Regions from separate parts of the Mesorhizobium argentiipisi genome, predicted to be linked through region 1. Evidence: riboswitches for the same ligand, from Rfam matches in the RefSeq annotation. Region 1 holds a riboswitch; each other region holds the start of a gene.

Region 1 (5,530 bases):
AGCGGCCGAGCCAGACATTGGCTTCAACGGAAAGATGCGCAAACAAATTGTTTTCCTGGAACACCATCGACACCGGCCGCGCCGAAGGCGGCGTGTCGCCGACATCGATGCCGCCGATCAGCACCTTGCCGGTGTCGGGCGTTTCGAAGCCGGCTATCAGATTGAGCAATGTCGACTTGCCGGAACCGCTCGGCCCCATGATGGCGGTGATCCTGCCGGCCGCGAATTCGGCATTGAAGCGAAACGAAGACTCGCCATAGCTGAATGAGACGTCATCCAGCGCGACGGTGAGGCGCTTTTGCGCGGCGGCGCCCTTAATGGTCGTCGTCATCGCTTTCCTTCCCGCCCCAGCCGGTCGGCGGCGACCACCAGCATCAGGCAGACAAGGCCAAGCAGCAAGGCAAGTCCCGCGGCGTCGGCTGTCCGGTAGCTGCCCATGCGTGCCAAAAGCAGATAGGGCAAGGTCTGCACGGAATCGCTGCCGAAGAGCGCGATCACGCCGAGATCGCCGAGCGACAGCGCCATGGCAAAGGCGAAGCCGGTGGCCAAGGGCCGCCTCAGCGACGGCCAGTCGATCAGGCTGAGCCGGTTCCAGCCGGATATGCCGAGCGCCAGGCAGAGCCGCTCATGTCGTTCGCTCGCCGCGTCATAGGCCGGGCGAATGGCGCGGATGGCGAAGGGCATCGCCATCACCGCGTTGACGGCGACGACCATGACCGGGGCGACGGCAAAAACATCGGTGACATGGCGCAGCGCCAGGAACCAGCCGGCGCCAAGCACGATCGGCGGCACCACGAGCACGAAGCCGGCGCCGGTGTCGGCGGCGTGTTCGAGCAGCGACATGGTGTTCCCCGAGCGGCGGCGCAGGGCCAGCGCGCGCCGCGCCTCAATCAACGCCAGCGACAGCGTCACGCTGAGCAGCGCCGCAAGCAAGGCAAGGCCCGCGCTGGTGAGGGTCGCGCGGCGCACCGCCTCCTCGCCCGCCAGCCGGCCGAGATCGGCCTCGAGGCCTGAAAGCAGCGTCGCCGCCATCGGTCCGGCGACGAACAGCAGGGCAAGCGCGATGAGGCCGGCATTCAGCACGGTTTCGAGCCGGCCCGCTGAAAGGTAGCGGCGCGGCGCGACCGGCAGATTGGCGTCGCCGACCGTGTTGGCGCCGAGCCGTGTGAGAGCGACGACCACGATGAAGGTCAGCGCGATCTGCAGCAGCGTCAGCACCACGGCGCGCGCGGGATCGAAATCGAAGCGCAGCGCCTGGTAGATGGCGACCTCCAGCGTCGTCGCGGCCGGACCGCCGCCCAGCGTCAGCACGATGGTGAAGGAGGTGATGCAGAGCATGAAGACCAGCCCGGCAATCCCCGGCAGGGCCGCCCGCAGCACCGGCCATTCGATCAGCCGGAAGGCCGGCCGGACACCCATGCCGAGCTGGCTCGCCAGCCGCCACTGGTCGGCGGGGACGGTGCCGAGCGCCTCGAGGAACAGGCGCGTCGCCAGGGGCAGGTTGAAGAAGACATGCGCGACCAGGATGCCGGAGAGGCCGTAGATTCCCGGCCACTCTGCGCCGCCAAGCCGGGCGAAAGCGCCGGCAAAATATCCGGCGCGACCGTAGAGCGCCAAGACGCCGAGCGCGGCGACGATGGCTGGCAATGCCAGCGGCACGGTGAACAATTGCAGGATCGGGCCGCGACCTGGAAAAGCCGGATGCCTCGACAGAGCGCGCGCCACGAGCAGCGCCGGCGCGACCGAGAGCAGCGTCGACAGAGCCGCCTGCCACAGCGTGAAGCGGGCAACGCGCAGGAGGTAGCCGTCGAAGGCGGCGGCAGCGCCGGAGAGATCCTGCGCGGCTTCGACAGCGAGCCCAGCGAAGGCACCGCCGATGAGCAGCGTGATGGCCGCCAGCGCGACGACACCGGCGGTGACGCGAGAGTCTTTGGGACGGGACGCCAGCATTTCCCCTAACCAAACAGGGGCTTGGTTTGAGCGGAAGGATTATCCGCGTCGAGTTCCCGCCCATCCCCCTCTGGCCTGCCGGCCATCTCCCCCGCAAGGGGGGAGATTAGCAGCTTCGATCGCCGCGCCACTCTTGCAGCGCAGGAGATTGGCGAAACCGACAAAGCGCTTGATCTCCCCCTTGCGGGGGAGATGTCCGGCAGGACAGAGGGGTGTTCAAGCGCCACCTGCGTCCTACTTGCTCATCACCGCCAGCCACTCATCCACCCAGGCCTTGCGGTTGGCCGCCACCTCCTCGGGGCTGAACAGCAAGGTCTTGGTCGGCTTGACCAGCTTGTCGAAGGCCGGGTTGAGCGGCTTGTCGGTCTTGCCGGCCGGGAACATCCAGTTGGTTTCCGGAATGATGTCCTGGAATTCCGGTCCGGTCATGAAGGCGATGAATTTCTGCGCCAGCGGGTTCTTCGCGCCGGTCGTCGTGATGCCGGCAACCTCGATCTGCAGGTATTCGCCCTCTTCGAAAGAGGCCGCCTGATAGCGCTCCGTGTTCTCGGCCACCATGTGGTAGGCCGGCGAGGTGGTGTAGGAGAGCACCATCGGCGCCTCGCCCTTGGTGAACAGGCCATAGGCTTCGCTCCAGCCCGGCGTCACCGTCAAGACCTTCGGCTTGAGCTTGGCCCAGGCTTCCGGCGCCTTGTCGCCATAGACCGACTTCACCCACAAGAGCAGGCCGAGTCCGGGCGTCGAGGTGCGCGGATCCTGGATGACGATCTTGTCCGTGCCGCTACCCTCGACCAGCTCCTTCAGGCTCTTCGGCGGGTTCTTCAGCTTCTGCGTGTCATAGACGACGGCGAAATAACCATAGTCGAAAGGCACGAAAGTGTCGTCCTTCCAGCCGCCGGGCACGTCAATGCCGGACACTTCGCCATGCGGCGCGAACAGGCCGCTAGTCCTGGCGTCGGCAGTGAGATTGGTGTCGAGGCCGAGCACGATATCGGCCTTGGTGCCGGCGCCTTCGAGCTTGACGCGGTTGAGCAGCGCCACGCCGTCGGCCACCGAGACGAATTCGAGATCGCAGCCGCATTCGGCCTCGAATTCCTTCTTGACGGCAGGCCCTGGCCCCCAATCGGCGGTAAAGCTTTCATAGGTATAGACGGTGAGCTTGTCCTTTGCCTCGGCAGGCGCGACGCCCGCCAGAAGCGAAACAAGACCGGTTGCGAGAACAAGCTGGGACAATAGCGAGCGCATCGGCGCCTCCTTCGTTCTGGTGACAAGGAATTGAGGCGCCGGATGGTCCGAAACGTCTAATCCCTCCGCCGGTACAAACCGGATCAGGTTCGGCGGGTTGGCTTGATTGCCTCTCAGCCGGATCACGTCCGGCACCCCGTTAGAGCGTTTCGACAGATAGGCCCGGCCGAAGCGCGGCGCAAGCGGAAGTTTGCCGGGCAGATAATGTCCCGGGGCAGCGGACTCGCAACCGAAGCGCGGGCTGTCCGGCTTCCGTTTCGCGGGCAGGGCTGGTAAGGGCGACGCCCATGAGCACATTCACCATCCTGCTTGGCGGCGACCTTATCCGCACGCCCCGGCTCGAACGTCAGATCGAAGGCTCACGCGTCATCGCCGCCGATGCCGGTATCGGCCACGCTCGCATGCTCGGCCTGATGCCGGAGCTTTGGGTCGGTGATTTCGATTCCGTGCCGGCGAACCTGCCGGATGATCTCGCCGCGGTGCCCCGAAAGGTCTTCCCGGCCGAGAAGGACATCACCGATGGCGAGCTCGCTATAGCGGAAGCGCTTAAGCGTGGCGCCACCAGCCTCGTTCTGGCTGGCGCCTTCGGCGGCAAGCGCGCCGACCATGCTTTCCTGCATCTGGCGCTGGCCGTGCGGCTGGCCGAGGCGGGCACGACGGTGCTGCTGACCAGCGGCGCGCAGGAAGGTGTTCCCGTTTTGCCGGGCAGCGCCGCCTTCGACTATGCGGACGGCACCTTGTTTTCGGTGCTCGGCTTCTCGGAGCTCGCCGGGCTGACGGTCACCGGCGCCAAATGGCCACTCGACCGCGTCGAGGTGGCGTTCGGCTCCTCGCTCACTATATCAAACGAGGTCAAAGGGCAGCTTGGCATCGCGCTGGAGCGCGGCCGGGCGCTGCTTCTGGCCCACCCCTATCCCCTTCCAGAAAGCTGATATGGCGCCGCCACTCCTCAATCTTGACGGCATTAAACTGACCTTCGGCGGCACCCCGCTGCTCGACGGCGCGGCGCTCAGCGCATCCGCCGGCGAGAAGATCGCGCTGGTCGGACGCAACGGTTCGGGCAAGTCGACCCTGCTCAAGATCGCCGCCGGCATGATCGAGCCGCAGGACGGCGAGGTGTTCAGGCAGCCCTCGGCGACGGTCCGCTATCTGCCGCAGCTGCCGGACATGGATGGCTTCGCCACCGTGCGCGCCTATGTCGAGGCCGGCCTCGGCCCGGCCGACGACCCGCATCGCGCCACCTATTTGATGGAACATCTCGGCCTGACCGGCGAGGAACGGCCGAACGACCTTTCCGGCGGCGAGGCGCGTCGCGCGGCCCTTGCGCGTGTCATGGCGCCGGAGCCCGACATCCTGCTGCTCGACGAGCCGACCAATCATCTCGACCTGTCAGTCATCGAATGGCTGGAAGAAGAGCTTGCCCGCACCTCTTCCGCCGTCATCCTGATTTCGCATGATCGCCGCTTTCTCGAGCGCGTCTCGCGCGCCACCGTCTGGCTCGATCGCGGCCAGACGCGGCGGCTGGACAAGGGCTTTGCCCATTTCGAGGAATGGCGCGACCAGGTGCTGGAGGAGGAAGAGCGCGACCAGCACAAGCTCGGCCGGCAGATCGTGCGCGAGGAGCACTGGCTGCGCTATGGCGTGACCGCCAGGCGCAAGCGCAACATGCGCCGCCTCGGCGAATTGCAGACCATGCGCCAGCGCTTCCGCAGCCATCGCGGCGCCGAGGGCACCGCCACCATGGTGGCGAGCGACGCCGCCGAATCCGGCAAGCTGGTGATCGAGGCCAAGGCCATCGACAAGAGCTTCGGCGACCTCGCCGTGGTTAAGGGTTTCTCGACCCGCATCCAGCGCGGCGACCGCGTCGGCCTGGTCGGCCCGAACGGCGCCGGCAAGACGACGCTTTTGAAGATGCTGACCGGCGAGTTGGCGCCGGACGCAGGCACGGTTCGGCTTGGCGTCAATTTAGAGATCGCAACGCTCGACCAGAAACGCGAGGCCGTCGACCCGCAGGAGACGCTGGCGCATTGCCTGACCGACGGCCGCGGCGAGAACCTGCTCGTCAATGGCGAGCAGCGTCACGTCGTCTCCTACATGAAGGATTTCCTGTTCAAACCGGAGCAGGCGCGCACGCCGGTGCGCGAGCTTTCGGGCGGCGAGCGCGCGCGGCTTCTGCTGGCGCGCGTGCTGGCGCGGCCGGCGAATCTTCTGGTGCTCGACGAGCCGACCAACGACCTCGACATGGAGACGCTGGAGCTGCTGCAGGAACTGGTCGCGGGCTTTGCCGGGACGGTGATCCTGGTCAGCCACGACCGCGACTTCCTCGACCGCACCG
Region 2 (5,530 bases), on a different contig from region 1:
TTTCGGCGACGGTGACTGCCGCGCCACGAGCCGCGAGTTCGAAGGCCGCGGTGAGGCCGGCGACGCCGGCCCCCTTGACCAGCACCCTCATGACGGCTCGGGCACCTCGGGCGTGGTGTCACTCACCGGCATATAGAGATCGCCGCCCGCGCGGTATTTTTCCGCCATCGCCGCCATCCCCTCCTTCTGCGCTTCGGCACGGATGTCGTGGGAGATGCGCATGGAGCAGAATTTCGGCCCGCACATGGAACAGAAATGCGCGACCTTGTGCGCTTCCTTGGGCAAAGTTTCGTCGTGGAACGAGCGCGCGGTCTCCGGATCGAGCGACAGGTTGAACTGGTCTTCCCAGCGGAACTCGAACCGCGCCCGCGAAAGCGCGTCGTCGCGAATCTTCGCCGCAGGATGGCCCTTGGCGAGGTCGGCGGCGTGTGCGGCTATTTTGTAGGTGATGACGCCGGTCTTGACGTCGTTGCGGTCCGGCAGGCCGAGATGTTCCTTCGGCGTCACATAGCAAAGCATGGCCGTGCCGAACCAGCCGATCATGGCGGCACCGATTCCGCTGGTGATGTGGTCGTAGCCGGGCGCAATATCGGTCGTCAGCGGTCCAAGCGTGTAGAAGGGCGCCTCGCCGCAGATTGCGAGCTGCTTGTCCATGTTCTGCTTGATCTTGTGCATGGGAACATGGCCGGGCCCCTCGATCATGACCTGGCAATCCTTGGCCCATGCGACCTTCGTCAGTTCGCCGAGCGTCTCCAGTTCGGCGAATTGTGCCGCGTCATTGGCGTCGGCGATCGAGCCCGGACGAAGGCCATCGCCGAGCGAGAAGGACACGTCATAGGCGCGGCAGATGTCGCAGATTTCTTCGAAATGCTCATAGAGGAAGCTTTCGCGGTGATGGTGCAGGCACCATTTCGCCATGATCGAGCCGCCGCGAGAGACGATACCCGTCACCCGGTCAACGGTCAGAGGGATGTAGTGCAGCCGCACGCCGGCGTGGATGGTGAAATAGTCGACGCCCTGCTCGGCCTGCTCGATCAGCGTGTCGCGATAGACCTCCCAGTTGAGGTCCTCGGCGATGCCGCCGACCTTCTCCAGCGCCTGGTAAAGCGGCACCGTGCCGATCGGCACCGGCGAGTTGCGTACGATCCATTCGCGAATATTGTGGATGTTGCGGCCCGTCGACAGGTCCATGACCGTGTCGGCGCCCCAGCGGATCGCCCAGACCATCTTTTCGACCTCTTCGGCCATGGACGAGGTGACGGCGGAATTGCCGATATTGGCGTTGATCTTGACCAGGAAATTGCGACCGATGATCATCGGCTCGCTCTCTGGATGGTTGATGTTGGCGGGAATGATAGCGCGTCCGCGAGCCACCTCGTCGCGTACGAATTCTGGCGTGACGAAATCCGGGATCGCGGCACCGAAGGCCTCGCCGTCTCGTTGCAGCTTGCCGCGCAGCATCTCGCGGCCAAGATTCTCGCGAATGGCGACGAACTCCATTTCGGGCGTGATGATGCCGGCGCGGGCATAGGCAAGCTGAGTCACAGCCTTGCCCTGCTTGGCCTTGAGCGGCCGGTTGCGAATGGGAAATTCCGGCGTCAGGCGCTCACCGGTCGCAAAGCCGTTGTCCTCCGGCCTGACATGGCGGCCGTCATAGGATTCGACATCGCCGCGCGCCACGATCCAGTCTTGCCGAAGCCGGGCAAGGCCGGTCTCGATGCTGGTCTCGATAGCGGGGTCGGTATAAGGGCCGGACGGATCGTAAACCGTGACCGGTGGCTCACCGGCGGTCGGGTGGACGGCGATCTCGCGCATCGGCACCCTGATCTGCGGGTGGATGGCGCCGGGCTTGTAGGTTTTCCGCGAGGCGGGCAGCGGTCCCGTCGACACGGCGGGGGTCAAGGCATTCATTTGAGGCTCCTTTGCTCATTTGCATTGGAGACCCAGTTCTGTGCCGGAAGGATGAAAAGACGCTTCGATCTACCTGCTTAAGACAGGTCTTCGGGCATGAACTCCCGCAAAGCGCTTGCACCGTCCCTACGCCAGTATGAACTGGATCAGGTTCAACGGGTCACTGCGCCGCGAAAGCCAGCAGTATCTCAGCCCCTTGCCGGGACTCCCCTGGTGAATGCGTCGAATTGAACGGGACCGTCACCTTTTGTCAACCGCATTCGGTTCGCGGGGGGAAATCGCCGGCCGACAAAATCCGCCCGGCTGATCGGTGGGGCCGGGCGCTCCGGCACGAATTCACCCAAAATTAGGCATCTGCCAATACAATCGGTGGTTTAGTGCCAACAAGCAATGTTGCTTGCTCCTGAACCGGAGAACGCTGCTTGGTCACGAAATCATCGAAACGAAGTGCCGAGGCGGCGGACCAGGCGGGAATCACAGCGCTGTCGAAGCTGGCCGTTGCTGCTTACGAAGACTTGGAGCGCGAGCTCAAGGCCACCATCGCCACGCTCGAAGCCCAGGCCAGGCGCTTCGAGACGGCAATCGACAACATCTCGCAAGGCATCTGCTTTTTCGACGTCGCTGAACGGCTGATCCTGTGCAACCGCCGCTACGCCGAGATCTACGGCATCTCGCCAGGAAAGCTGCAGGCGGGCATGACACTTGCCGATATCATCGAACACCGGGTCGCCGCAGGGACATCTGCGATGGAGAGCGAGGCCTACCTCGCCTTTGCCCGTTCGATCAACTCAAGCAACGGTTCGACCAACTGGACCGCCGAGCTGAACGACGGCCGCACCATCCAGATCATTCATCAGCCGATGCCCGACGGCGGATGGATCGCCACGCATGAAGACATCACCGAGCTCGCCGCCAGCCGCGTGATGGTCAGCGAGCGTGTTTCGCTACAGGCGCTGATCGACTGGGTTCCCGACTATCTGTGGGTCAAGGACACCGAAAGCCGCTTCGTCGTCGTCAACAAGGCACTTGCGACTGACCATGGCCGACATGACCCGAGCGAGATGATCGGCCTCAGCGATTTCGACCTGCATGCCCCAGAGCTGGCCCGGCAATTCCGCGCCAGCGAGCAGGCTCTGCTGCGCGGCGGCCAGCCGATGATCGACAAGGAGGAATTCATCGTCGACGCCTCGGGCGCGGGCAAATGGATGTCGTCGACTAAGGTGCCGCTCAGGAACGCCGAGAACGGGGTCTTTGGCCTGGTCGGCATTGCCCACGACATCACCCAGCGCAAGCTGGCCGACGACCTGCGCAGCGGCCAGGCGCATATATTGGAGATGATCGCGACGAGCGCGCCGCTGGAAGAAGTGCTCGAACGGCTCGTGCGGCTGATCGAATCGCAGCTTAGCGATATCTTCGGCTCCGTGCTGCTGCTCGACGCCGACGGCGCCCATCTGCGGCACGGCGCGGCGCCCAGCCTGGCAAAGGACTACACCGACGCCATCGACGGCATCCGCATCGGCCCCAAGGTCGGCTCCTGCGGCACCGCCGCCTACCGGCGCGAGCCTGTCATCGTCATCGATATTGTGAGCGATCCCTTGTGGGAGGATTTTCGCGATCTGGTGAGGCCCTATGGCTACCGTTCCTGCTGGTCGACGCCGATCCTGTCGCATACCGGCGTGGTGCTCGGCGTCTTTGCCATGTATTCGAAGACGGTGCGCGAGCCGACAAAGGCCGAGAGCAATCTCATCGATTTCACCACCCGCATCGCCGGCATTGCCATCGAGCGCAAGCTTGCCGAAGACCGCATCCATTTCATGGCCAACCACGACACGCTGACCGGGCTGCCCAATCGCGCCCTGCTCGGCGACAGACTCTCTCAGGCCATCCTTTATGCCCAGCGCTACGGCCGCTGGGTGAGCGTGGTGTTCATCGATCTGGACAATTTCAAGCTGGTCAACGATACGCTCGGCCACAACGCGGGAGACCTGCTGTTGAAGGCCGTCGCCAGCCGCATGGTCGAATGCGTCAGGGCGACCGATACGGTCGTGCGGCTGGGCGGCGACGAATTCGTCGTCGTCCTGTTCGACCAGGAGCCGAATGCCGAGCTTGTGGCCGAGACTTTGCAGAAGATCCGGGCGGCGGTCGCCGAGCCAGTTCATCTTGGCAAACATCATCTGAGAACGACAGCCAGCATCGGCGTTGCCAACTATCCGGATGACGGCGCAACCGCTGATGCGCTGCTGGCCAATGCCGATGCAGCGATGTACCGCGCCAAGGAGCTTGGCCGCGACAATGTCCAGTTCTATGCGCCCGAGTTCAATTCGAGCGGCCATGAGAGATTCCTGCTGCAGGAGGAATTGCGCAATGCGCTGGCACGCGGCGAATTCACGCTGCTGTACCAGCCGCAGGTCGACCTTCGCTCCGGCCATGTCTTTGCTGTCGAGGCGCTGATACGCTGGAAACATCCGAGCCTGGGGCTAATCTCGCCGATAAAGTTCATCCCGTTGGCCGAGGAGACCGGCCTGATCGTGCCGATCGGTGACTGGGTGCTGCACGAAGCCTGCCGGCAGAACAAGGCCTGGCAGGATGATGGCCTGCCGCCGATGGTGGTGTGCGTGAATGTGTCGGCAAGACAGTTCAAGGAAAGCAATCTGATCAATCGCGTGGTCAACGCGCTGAAGGACTGCGACCTGGAGGCGAAATATCTCGAGCTCGAACTGACCGAGAGCCTGATCATGCAGAATGTCGACATGGCTGTGTCGACGATGAACGCGCTGCAGAGCCTCGGCGTGCAGATCTCAATCGACGATTTCGGCACCGGGTATTCGAGCCTCAGCGCACTGAAGACTTTTCCGGTGGCGCGGCTGAAGATCGACAAGTCCTTCATCAACGATCTCGTTACCGATGAGAACGATCAGGCTGTCGCCAGCGCCGTGATCTCGCTTGGACAGAAACTCAATCTCAGGGTCATTGCCGAAGGCGTGGAGACGAACGACCAGGTGGCGTTCCTGCGCAAGAACAATTGCGACGAGATGCAGGGCTATCACTTCAGCAAGCCGGTCTCCGCCCAAGGCATCGCGAAATTGCTCAACAAGGAGCAAGGCGGTCACACGTCGATGGAGTAAGATCCGTCGGCGAAATTCTAAACTAGACCAAAGCCTAACCGACATGGCGCAGCCCAGATAATGACCTTCCTGGCGGCGCCACGCCACAATCGGGTCGGAACACCATTGTTCATCAATGGTCCAATCAGCAGCAAGCGCTTTCGGCTTTATGTCGACGAGGTTCCGATCGCTTCACTCAAGCCGCACGACATATTCAGCCTGCTCAAGCAGGGGGGCTGCGTTAGGCGGCAGCAGGTAGCATCAAGGCTGTCTGCAATGCCATCGGCCGGTACCCGCGACTGTCACGGCAACACAAGAGTATTGCGGCAAGCGGCGAAGTAGCCACTTGCGGATGTGTCGCGGCCACGTCAGGTGCCGGAGACCAGGACAGGAATGGCCAAAGGCGCGTTCGCTTCATCCAGGATGGAGAAACTGTATCGGCCATGTGAATCAAGCTCGACCGAGTAGCTCAGGCGATCGCGTATGCGGTTGTCCTGGTCGAACATGAGGATCCG
Region 3 (5,530 bases), on a different contig from region 1:
TTTCAACGACGCGGCCGGTCGGGATCTGGAAATATTCCGTCGCATCGGCCGCCGAGCGCGCCAGGCCGATGAACAGCCGGTCCTGCCACACCGGCATGCCGGAATTGGGCGAGGCCTTGAGCGAGCGCCGCGACAGGAAGAAGGACGTCGTCATGATGTCGAACTTCCAGCCCTGCTTGCGGCAGATCGCCAGCGCGCGCGGGATGTTGGGCTGTTCCATGTAGCCGAAGGTCAACGTCACCCGCATGAACAGCTCGTTGACCGTCTCCATCTTGACGCGCTCGCTGTCGGGCACCACCGGCTGCGGCGCGGTCACCACGGAAAGGATGACGTTCTGCTCGTGCAGCACCTTGTAGTGCTTGAGGCTGTGCATCAAGGCGGTCGGCGCGCTGAGCGGATCGCTGGTCAGGAACACCGCGGTGCCGGATACCAGCTGCGGCTTCTTCTTCAACAGGTTGCCGGCGAGGACATCGAGCGGGATCTCGTTGCGGCGCGTCTTGTCGAAGAGATAGCGGCTGCCGCGCACCCAGGTCCACATGCCCAGCACGATGGTGAAGGCCACGACCAGCGACGCCCAGCCGCCTTCGAACACCTTGACGATGTTGGAGGCGAAGAAGACGATGTCGATCAAGGCGAACAGCACCGTCAGCGGGACCGCCACCGACAGCTTCCACTTCCAGATCCGGGTCATGACGACATAGAGCAGCACCGTGGTCACCAGCATGTTGCCGGTGACCGAGATACCATAGGCGGAGGCGAGCTTGCTCGATTCGCCGAAGCCGACCACCAGAATCACCACCGCCAACGCCAGCAGCAGGTTGACACGCGGCATGTAGATCTGGCCGGGTTGTTTCTCCGATGTGTGCAGTATTTGCAGCCGTGGCAGCATGTTGAGCTGCACCGCCTGGCGTGTCAGCGAAAAAGCCCCTGAAATGACCGCCTGGCTGGCGATGACGGTCGCTGCGGTGGCCAGCACCACCATCGGGATCAGCGTCCAGCCACCGTTCATCTCGAAGAACGGATGGCCGACCACGCCACCATTCGCCAGGATGAAGGCGCCCTGCCCGGCATAATTCAACAACAGACAGGGGAACACGATCGAGAGCCAGGCAAGCACCATGGGCTTGCGGCCGAAATGGCCGAGGTCGGCATAGAGCGCTTCGCCGCCGGTGACGGCAAGGAAGACTGCGCCAATGGTGATGGAGGCGACGTCTGGCGAATGGATCAGGAAAGCGACGATATAGTACGGGCTGATCGCCCACAGGATTTCCGGATCGGCGATGATGTGGTTGAGGCCGGACAGGCCGATAGCCAGGAACCACACCGCGGTGACCGGCCCGAACACCAGCCCGACACCGCCGGTGCCGAAGCGTTGTATTGCAAACAGTATGGCGAGAACGACCAGTGTCAACGGCACGACATAAGGCTGGAAGGCGGGCGTAACGACATTCATGCCCTCCACCGCCGAAAGCACGGAAATCGCCGGCGTGATGACCGCGTCGCCGAAAAACAGCGACGCGCCGACGATGCCAATGCCGAGCATCAGTGCCGAGCGCTTCGGAAAACTGCCCCGCGCCAGCGCCATCAGCGACAGCACGCCGCCCTCGCCGCGATTGTCGGCGCGCAGCACGAACATGATGTATTTTACTGTCACCGTGATCGTGAGCGACCAGATGATCAGTGACAGGACGCCGAGAATATCTGTGCGATCAGCGACGTTGCCGCCCGACGAGGCATGCAGCGCTTCGCGGAGCGCATAGATCGGGCTGGTGCCGATATCGCCATAGACCACACCGAGTGCGCCAAGCATCAACAACTCAGTACTTTGAGACGAGCCGGGATGTCCCGCCAGTTCCTCAACGTCACAACTGTTGGCAGAATCCACGACAGCCATTCGTATGCTTCCCACGGGTGCTGTGCTCTACGGCCAACGCAATTCTGCATTTCCGAGGCGCGCGTCCTTGCGACGGGCAGCCTCGGCCGATTGGGCGGTGCGACAAGGAGAGGGAGGAGCCCGCTGCACTGCCGCTATCGGCCGAGGCGTCTGGAAATTGCTAATCGACTGCCATGTTGAAGTCGGCTGGCATGTCACCAGCCCATTATCCCATCAACCAGCAAATTAGCAATTTGTAAGATTTAAACTATGAATAAAACAACATTACGTCATTTAAACTGAAGTCGATTGATCTGCTATACCGAAGGAATATTTGCATTAACTAACGAGTTCCTAGAGGTTATCGAGATACAACTATCAACGTGCAATTTATGAAAGTCAATATCTTCATGGTTTCAGATGTAGCATTTCGGTCGGTTTGTCATGGACCATGAGCATCCAGAATTTAATCGGCCCCCCGCTACGACAGAATCGAGCGCGGACCGAGCCGGTCCGCGTCCTGTTTATGCAAGCCTTCCTTCTGACTCGACCTACCGCCCCGGACCGAATGCGCTTGACAAAAGGCCACCGGCTCGGTCCAATTGACCCATTCACCAGGGGAGTCCCGGCAAGGGGCTGAGATACTGCTGGCTTTCGCGGCGCAGTGACCCGTTGAACCTGATCCAGTTCATACTGGCGTAGGGACGGTGCAAGCGCTTTGCGGGAGTTTATGCCCGAAGACCTGTTTCGAGCAGGTCGACAGAAGCGTCTTTTCATCCTTCCGGCACAGAACTGGGTCTCCAATGCAGATGAGCAAAGGAGCCTCAAGATGAATGCCCTTACCCCCGCCGTTTCGACGGGACCCCTGCCCGCCTCACGGAAAATCCACACGCCCGGCATCCTCCATCCGCAGATCAGGGTGCCGATGCGCGAAATCGCCGTCCATCCGACAGCCGGCGAGCCGCCGGTCACCGTCTATGATCCGTCCGGCCCCTATACCGACCCGACTGTCGAAACCAGCATTGAAAACGGCCTTGCACGGCTTCGCCACGAATGGGTCACGGCGCGCGGCGATGTCGAAGCCTATGACGGCCGCCATGTGCAGCCGGAGGACAATGGGTTCGCCACCGGCGAGCGCCTGACGCCGGAATTTCCCATTCGCAACCGGCCGCTCAGGGCCAAGGCAGGCAAGGCGGTGACCCAGCTTGCCTATGCGCGCGCCGGCATCATCACGCCCGAAATGGAGTTCGTCGCCATCCGCGAGAATCTTGGCCGCGAGAATCTTGGCCGCGAGAACCTTGGCCGCGAGATGCTGCGCGGCAAGCTTGAGCGCGACGGCGAAGCCTTCGGTGCCGCGATTCCGGACTTCGTCACGGCGGAATTCGTGCGCGAGGAAGTGGCACGCGGACGTGCAATCATCCCTGCCAACATCAATCATCCCGAGAGCGAGCCGATGATCATCGGCCGCAATTTCCTGGTCAAGATCAACGCCAATATCGGCAATTCGGCGGTCACTTCATCGATGGCCGAAGAGGTCGAAAAGATGGTCTGGGCGATCCGCTGGGGCGCCGACACGGTGATGGACCTGTCTACGGGCCGCAACATCCACAACATCCGCGAATGGATCGTGCGCAATGCGCCGGTGCCGATCGGCACGGTGCCTCTCTATCAGGCGCTCGAAAAGGTCAACGGCATTGCCGAGGATCTGACCTGGGAGGTCTATCGCGACACGCTGATCGAACAGGCCGAACAGGGCGTCGACTATTTCACCATCCACGCAGGCGTGCGGCTGCACTACATCCCGCTGACGGTCGACCGGGTCACGGGTATCGTCTCGCGTGGCGGGTCGATCATGGCCAAATGGTGCCTGCACCATCACCGGGAGAGCTTCCTTTACGAGCATTTCGCCGAAATCTGCGACATCTGCCGCGCCTATGATGTGTCCTTTTCGCTCGGCGACGGCCTTCGTCCCGGCTCGATCGCCGATGCCAATGACGCGGCGCAATTCGCGGAGCTGGAAACGCTCGGCGAACTGACGAAGATCGCCTGGGCCAAGGACTGCCAGGTGATGATCGAGGGCCCCGGCCACGTGCCGATGCACAAGATCAAGCAGAATATGGATAAGCAACTCGCCGTCTGCGGCGAGGCGCCATTCTATACGCTTGGACCGCTGACGACCGACATCGCGCCGGGCTACGACCACATCACCTCAGGCATCGGCGCCGCGATGATCGGTTGGTTCGGCACCGCCATGCTCTGCTACGTCACGCCGAAGGAGCATCTCGGCCTTCCCGATCGCAACGATGTCAAGATTGGCGTGATCACCTACAAGATAGCCGCGCATGCGGCCGACTTGGCGAAGGGGCATCCGGCGGCGAAAATCAGGGATGATGCCCTTTCCCGCGCGCGCTTCGAGTTCCGCTGGGAAGACCAGTTCAACCTGTCGCTCGATCCCGAAACCGCGCGTTCCTTCCACGACCAGACCTTGCCCAAGGAGGCACACAAGGTGGCGCATTTCTGCTCGATGTGCGGGCCGAAATTCTGCTCGATGCGCATCTCCCATGACATCCGAGCCGAGGCGCAGAAGGAAGGCATGGCGGCGATGGCGGCGAAATATCGCGAAGGCGGCGATCTCTACGTGCCAACCGACGAGAGCGGCGCGCCGCTGATGCCACAGGTGCATGCGCCATCATGAGGGTGCTTATCAAAGGGGCCGGCGTCGCCGGCCTCACCGCCGCCTTCGAGCTTGCCAGCCGAGGTGCGGCGGTGACAGTTGTGGAGATAGGGCCATCCCTTGGCGGCAACGCGTCGTGGTTCGCCGGCGGCATGCTGGCGCCATGGTGCGAGCGTGAAAGCGCCGAACAGCCGGTGCTGGATCTTGGACGCGATGCCGCCGACTGGTGGGAGGCGGCAACGCCCGGACAGGTGACGCGAGCTGGAACGCTGGTCGTTGCGGCACCGCGCGACGCAGGCGAACTCGAGCGGTTCGCCAGTCGCGCGGGCGGTCATCGGCGTGTCGATGAAGACGAAATCGCGCTGCTGGAGCCCGACCTCGCCGGTCGGTTCCGCCGCGGACTGCTTTTCCCCGACGAGGCGCATTTGGATCCGCGCCAGGCGATGGCCGCACTTCACGACAGGCTGGCGGCGATTGGCGTCGAATTCCGCTTTGGCGTCGATGCCCGGCAGGTTTCCGGTTTCGATCGCCGGATCGACTGCACGGGCATGGCGGCGCTTGACGATCAGTTGCGTGGCGTTCGGGGCGAAATGCTGATCCTGCACACGCCCGACGTCTCGCTGTCACGCCCGGTCCGGCTGCTTCATCCGCGCTTTCCGCTCTACGTGGTGCCGCGCACCGGCCATCGTTTCATGGTTGGCGCGACGATGATCGAGAGCCAGTCCACTGGACCGGTCACGGCGCGTTCGATGATAGAGCTTCTGAGCGCCGCCTGCGCGCTCCATCCAGCATTCGGCGAAGCTGGCATCATTGAGACAGGCGCCAGTGTTCGCCCAGCCTTTCCAGACAACCTGCCGCGTGTCGAGGCCCATGGAGGCACCGTCGTGGTCAACGGGCTTTATCGCCATGGTTTTCTGCTTGCGCCGGCCATGGCGCGCCTGGCGGCCGAAATTGTCTTCAGTCACGACAAACCCGAGGAGCTT
Region 4 (5,530 bases), on a different contig from region 1:
CCTGCCGCCGGCCATTTCCCGGCGCAGCGAGACCGTCACCACCGAGGTGCCCGACGCCTTGACCGCTTCCGCCAGTACGGCCGGCGATGGATATTGGGCGGTGCCGAGGAGCAGCCGTGAGGCAAGCTTCGTTCCGAGAAGATCGAACATGGCTAGCCTCCCTGCATGGGCGAAAGGATTTCGATCCGGTCGCCATCGGCCAATCGAAATTCCGCCCGGTTGGCCGCGGGTACGACATCGCCGTTGAGCGCGGTGGCGAGCCAGTTGCCCTCATAGTCGAGCTCCTTCAAAAGGGCGTCGAGCGTTGCCGCCCTGGCCTCAAGCGCTTCGCCGTTGACGATCAGCTTCATTTTCAGACTCCAGCTTGGTCGTTGAATTGAAAAGGCCGGCAGCCTGCTCCGCCATGGCCGGTGAAAGCAGGAAACCGTGCCGATAGAGGCCGTTGACCGTGATCGCGCCGTCCTTCTGCCGTTTCACTCGTGGCAGATTGTCGGGATAGGCAGGGCGAACGCCCACCCCTGTCTCGACGGTTTCGGCCTCACCGAACGCCGGATGAAGTGCGTAGGCTGCGTTGAGGAGCTCCATCAGCGAACGGGCGGTAATCGGCCCGTCATGATCGCTTTCGATCATGGTCGCGCCGACCATGAAGTGATGATCGGCCCGCGGCACGATGTAGATCGGATGGCGTGGATGGAGGAGACGCACGGGCCGAGCGAGCGAGACCTCGCGCGTGTGGAGGATCAGCATTTCACCGCGCACACCGCGCAAATCGTCGTCGGCCCGCGCCATGCCTGTGCAATCGATCACCCGATCAAAGCCGGAAGGAGCGATCTCGCCCGCCTCGAAGAGGAAGACGACGCCCATTGCGCGCAATTTGCTGGCCAGCGCTTCGAGAACCCGGCGGGGATCAAGATGAGCTTCGCCCGCAAAGAACAGGCCCTTGCGGAACCGGCCGGCAAGGTCGGGTTCAAGGGCCGCAATCGCCTCTTCGTCGACGGACTGGTGGTTACGCGTTCGAGCCGCAAAGCGGGCAAGCTCCAGGGCGTCCCGCGCATGGGCGACGACGAGAGTGCCGGCCTTCGTCACGAGCCCGGGCAGTGTCCTTTCCCACCACTCGGCCGAAGTTTTGCCGAGAGTGACAACCGCCTCTTCGGTGCTTTCGCGCTCGCACCAGGGGGCCAGCATGCCGCCGGCAAGCCAGGAGGCCTTGCCGCCTATCTGGCTGCGAATTTCGGCAACCGTTACGGACGCACCCCGCGCGGCTAATTCATGGGCGACGGTGAGGCCTGCCACACCGGCGCCTTTGACAAGGACACGGCGCATGACTCAGCGCGCGCCCCGATCATCCTGCGCCGAAGCCTGTTCTTCCGCTCCGGGCGTTTCGACCGGCATATAGAGATCGCCGCCGGCGCGATATTTCTCCGCCATCGCCGCCATCCCCTCTTTTTGCGCTTCCGCGCGCATGTCGTGGGAGATGCGCATGGAGCAGAATTTCGGTCCGCACATCGAGCAGAAATGCGCGACCTTATGCGCCTCCTTGGGCAAAGTCTCGTCGTGGAACGAGCGCGCCGTCTCGGGATCGAGCGACAGGTTGAACTGGTCTTCCCAGCGGAACTCGAACCGCGCCCGCGACAGCGCATCGTCGCGGATCTTCGCGGCCGGATGACCCTTGGCGAGGTCTGCGGCATGAGCGGCGATCTTGTAGGTGATCACGCCGGTCTTGACGTCGTTGCGGTCCGGCAAGCCGAGATGTTCCTTCGGCGTGACGTAGCAAAGCATCGCCGTTCCGAACCAGCCGATCATGGCAGCGCCGATGCCGGAGGTGATGTGGTCGTAGCCCGGTGCGATGTCCGTGGTCAGCGGCCCGAGCGTGTAGAACGGCGCCTCGCCGCAGACGGCAAGCTGTTTGTCCATGTTCTGCTTGATCTTGTGCATGGGAACATGGCCGGGACCCTCGATCATCACCTGGCAGTCTTTCGCCCAGGCGATTTTGGTCAATTCGCCGAGCGTCTCCAGCTCGGCGAATTGCGCTTTGTCGTTGGCATCGGCGATCGAGCCGGGGCGAAGGCCGTCGCCGAGCGAGAAGGATACGTCATAGGCTCTGGCGATGTCGCAGATCTCATCGAAATGCTCATAGAGGAAGCTCTCGCGATGACGGTGCAAGCACCATTTGGCCATGATCGAGCCGCCGCGGGAGACGATGCCGGTGACCCGGTCGACGGTCAGCGGGATGTAATGCAGCCGCACGCCGGCGTGGATGGTGAAATAGTCGACGCCCTGCTCGGCCTGCTCGATCAGCGTGTCGCGATAGACCTCCCAACTCAGATCCTCGGCGATGCCGCCCACCTTCTCGAGCGCCTGGTAGAGCGGCACGGTGCCGATCGGCACCGGCGCGTTGCGTACGATCCATTCTCGGATGTTGTGGATGTTGCGGCCAGTCGACAGGTCCATCACGGTATCGGCGCCCCAGCGGATCGCCCAGACCATCTTTTCGACCTCTTCGGCCATCGATGAGGTGACGGCGGAATTGCCGATATTGGCGTTGATTTTCACCAGAAAATTGCGGCCGATAATCATCGGCTCGCTCTCGGGATGGTTGATGTTGGCGGGGATGATCGCGCGGCCGCGCGCCACCTCGTCGCGCACGAATTCCGGCGTGACGAAGTCCGGTATCGATGCGCCGAACGCTTCCCCATCCTGTTGCAACCTGCTTCGTAGCATCTCGCGGCCAAGGTTCTCGCGGATGGCTACGAATTCCATCTCCGGCGTGATTATGCCGGCGCGCGCATAGGCAAGCTGTGTCACCGCCTTGCCGGCTTTTGCCCGCACCGGACGATTTCGGACTGGAAATTCAGGCGTCAGCCGTTCGCCCGTCGCAAATCCGTTGTCCTCGGGCCTGACGTGGCGGCCGTCATAGGCTTCGACATCGCCGCGCGCGGCGATCCAGTCTTGCCGAAGGCGGGCAAGACCCTTTTCGATATCCGTTTCGATCGCGGGGTCGGTATAGGGGCCTGACGGATCGTAGACCGTCACCGGCGGTTCCCCGGCTGTCGGGTGCACGCTGATCTCGCGCATCGGCACCCTGATCTGCGGATGGATGATGCCGTTCTTTTGGATTTTGCGCGACGCCGGCAACGGCCCGGTCGATACGGTGGGGGTCAAGGCATTCATTTGAGGCTCCTTTGCTCGTTGCATTGGAGACCCAGTTCTGTGCCGGAAGGATGAAAAGACGCTTTGTCTGCCTGCTTGAGACAGGTCTTCGGGCATCAAGTCCCGCAAAAGCGCTTGCACCGTCCCTACGCCAGTATGAACTGGATCAGGTTCAACGGGTCACTGCGCCGCAAAGCCAGCAGTATCTCAGCCCCTTGCCGGGACTCCCCTGGTGAATGGCTCAAGTTGAGCGAGGCGCCGCCGTTTTGTCAAGCACGTCCGGCCCGGGTAGTGGGTCACGCTGGCGTGACTGACAAGCTTTGGGGGATCGCGGACATCGTTGCGCTTATCGAAGCGAAGAAGCAGAGAAGCCGACGGTGCGCGGCTCTTACAAAACGGATCGCTTGATGCGCAGGAACATGAGCGGCCCGACCAGCTTATCAAGGTGACACAGGATTTCTGGCCGGGCCGCCCAGTAAGGCCGGGGTTGCCTATCCCAGCCTACCCCGCCCAAGTTCTTCCGAAAGCTGGTCAGGGTCAATTACGCCCCGCCTGAAAAGCCACATGACCTTCATGGCTATCTCTTCGCGCTCATTCTCGCGAACAATTCGATGTTTTGCGCAGTAATCGTTGAGAGCTTTTGTGAGGATTGTGAGTTCGTCGGAATCCGCCACCCCGCATGACAACATGCCTGCCTCCTCATATATGGGCGGAAGCATACCGCTTCCAACGTCCGCCTGCCTCTACCCCGTTACGAACGACTTGAAAAAGATACACCCGGGAAAAGTCAGCTTCGAGTCAATTCGATGGGACTGAGGTCGGACGCCGATTAGGGCTTCTTGAGGAGACGCGCCTCGCGAATGTGCGAATTGGCCGGACGGCAATTGGGTTGGGTTGCCGCTGCAGCGATTGATTGGTGATGCAGCTTAGGCGAAGGCCCAGATATCCTCGGCCTGGAAGCCGACCTGGTAGCCGGCGGTCTTGAGCTTGACCACGACCTGGCCGATCTCGGCGGCCGGAAGCGCGCCGACCTCGATCTTGATCATGCCGGGGCGGTAGCGCTCAAGGTCGAGCTGCTCGAACACCATCCAGTCGGCGCCTTCGCAGTCGACCAGGAACGCGTCTATGTGGGTGATGCCGTGCGGTCGAGCAGCGTCTGCAAGGTCTCCGACGGCACGTCGATGTCCTTCAGATGCGGCACGAATTTGTTGAAGTTGGCGTCGGCCTCGCCCCAGGCGTTCTTGCCCGACATCAGATTGGTGTCGGTGACCGACGAGCAGCCGATGAACTCGATCGGCAACGTGCCGGCTTCAAGCGCCGCGGCATCGAAGGTGTGGACCGTGATCGTGCCCTTGGTCCTTGTCACCGCCACCGGCTCCATGACGAAGCGGCTGGCATCCGGGTAGTTGGCGCGAAGCCGCTTCTGATTGTAGGGGATCGGCTCGACCAGCATCGCGCGTGCTCCGGGGATCCGGTGCAGCCAGGGCGTCACGTCGTCGAACAGCGCGCCGTCGCAGGCGCCGACATTGACCAGCTGGAACGGCTGGCCGTTGCCGCCGAAGCGTGCCCGGAGCGCCGCCTTGGCCAGGAACTTCGTGCCGTGCAACGCCGGCCCGCGATCGAGCAGACCCTCAGGCAGGCTGAGCGACAGGAGAACGCGCGCAAAGCTGGACACAGAGCTCATGACTTGTCTCCGGGAATGACCTGCAGCGCGGCACGGCCGCCGCCCTGGCTTGCCGCCGCCCATAGCGCCATCAGCGGCGCGGCCAGCAGCAGGAAGGGCGGCAGAAGATTGGGGAAATAGATGCGGGTGTCGTGGATCGGGAAGACGGCGAATTTCGCCAGCACGCCAAGCACCAGCGCCGCCAGCAGGATCCCGGCGCGGCGGTCGAGCCGAAAACCGGCGCGGCTCAAGCCGAACCAGCCGGCCAGTGCCAGCACCGACACGCCGACCCAGCTGTTGACGTTGATGGCGCGCACCACAGAGGCCGCGAAGGCCTTGAGATAGGCCGTCAGCGAAAACGGCGGCTCGAACCCGTCCATATTGTAGTGCTGCTCGATGCTGGAGAACCAAAGATGCGGCCACCAGCCGGGATGCTGCGCCCAGTGCGAGATGGCGAAATAGGCGATAAAGGAGGCCGCGAAGCCTGCCAGCGCGCCCCATGCCCTCTCGCGGAAAGCGATAAGCAGTACGGCGAAGATGGCGAGAAAGACGATGTTGTCCGGCCTGGCTATGAATGCGAGGAAGAGCAAGACCGCCGTCGCCGCCTCGCGCTTGCGCACATAGGCGAAGACACCGCCAAGAAACAGCGCCGAGCACAGAAGGTCCGGCGTCGAGGCCCGCGCCGAATCGCCGAAATCGGCCATGATCAGCAAGGCG

What was found. Region 1 has a riboswitch for thiamine pyrophosphate ahead of thiB (thiamine ABC transporter substrate binding subunit). Riboswitches for the same ligand answer to the same signal wherever they lie in the genome.
Region 2: it holds a riboswitch for thiamine pyrophosphate, as region 1 does, so the genes downstream of both, thiC (phosphomethylpyrimidine synthase ThiC) here and thiB (thiamine ABC transporter substrate binding subunit) in region 1, are expected to answer to the same signal.
Region 3: it holds a riboswitch for thiamine pyrophosphate, as region 1 does, so the genes downstream of both, thiC (phosphomethylpyrimidine synthase ThiC) here and thiB (thiamine ABC transporter substrate binding subunit) in region 1, are expected to answer to the same signal.
Region 4: it holds a riboswitch for thiamine pyrophosphate, as region 1 does, so the genes downstream of both, thiC (phosphomethylpyrimidine synthase ThiC) here and thiB (thiamine ABC transporter substrate binding subunit) in region 1, are expected to answer to the same signal.

What each region holds. Positions count from the first base shown of each region.
Region 1 covers NZ_JAPYKO010000038.1:45,830-51,359, forward strand. Annotated here, with positions in the region: gene thiQ (thiamine ABC transporter ATP-binding protein) at 1-331, opposite strand, end outside; gene thiP (thiamine/thiamine pyrophosphate ABC transporter permease) at 328-1,950, opposite strand; gene thiB (thiamine ABC transporter substrate binding subunit) at 2,185-3,195, opposite strand; TPP riboswitch at 3,239-3,344, opposite strand; gene O7A05_RS31025 (thiamine diphosphokinase) at 3,483-4,127, shown strand; gene O7A05_RS31030 (ABC-F family ATP-binding cassette domain-containing protein) at 4,129-5,530, shown strand, end outside.
Region 2 covers NZ_JAPYKO010000005.1:167,099-172,628, reverse strand. Annotated here, with positions in the region: gene thiO (glycine oxidase ThiO) at 1-91, opposite strand, end outside; gene thiC (phosphomethylpyrimidine synthase ThiC) at 88-1,911, opposite strand; TPP riboswitch at 2,017-2,133, opposite strand; gene O7A05_RS10535 (EAL domain-containing protein) at 2,334-5,036, shown strand; gene panD (aspartate 1-decarboxylase) at 5,384-5,530, opposite strand, start outside.
Region 3 covers NZ_JAPYKO010000003.1:441,471-447,000, forward strand. Annotated here, with positions in the region: gene O7A05_RS07495 (potassium transporter Kup) at 1-1,810, opposite strand, end outside; TPP riboswitch at 2,480-2,596, shown strand; gene thiC (phosphomethylpyrimidine synthase ThiC) at 2,703-4,568, shown strand; gene thiO (glycine oxidase ThiO) at 4,565-5,530, shown strand, end outside.
Region 4 covers NZ_JAPYKO010000002.1:216,321-221,850, forward strand. Annotated here, with positions in the region: gene O7A05_RS03970 (thiazole synthase) at 1-150, opposite strand, end outside; gene thiS (sulfur carrier protein ThiS) at 153-350, opposite strand; gene thiO (glycine oxidase ThiO) at 319-1,323, opposite strand; gene thiC (phosphomethylpyrimidine synthase ThiC) at 1,327-3,171, opposite strand; TPP riboswitch at 3,276-3,391, opposite strand; partial or broken gene O7A05_RS03990 (FkbM family methyltransferase) at 4,077-4,834, opposite strand; gene O7A05_RS03995 (hypothetical protein) at 4,831-5,530, opposite strand, start outside.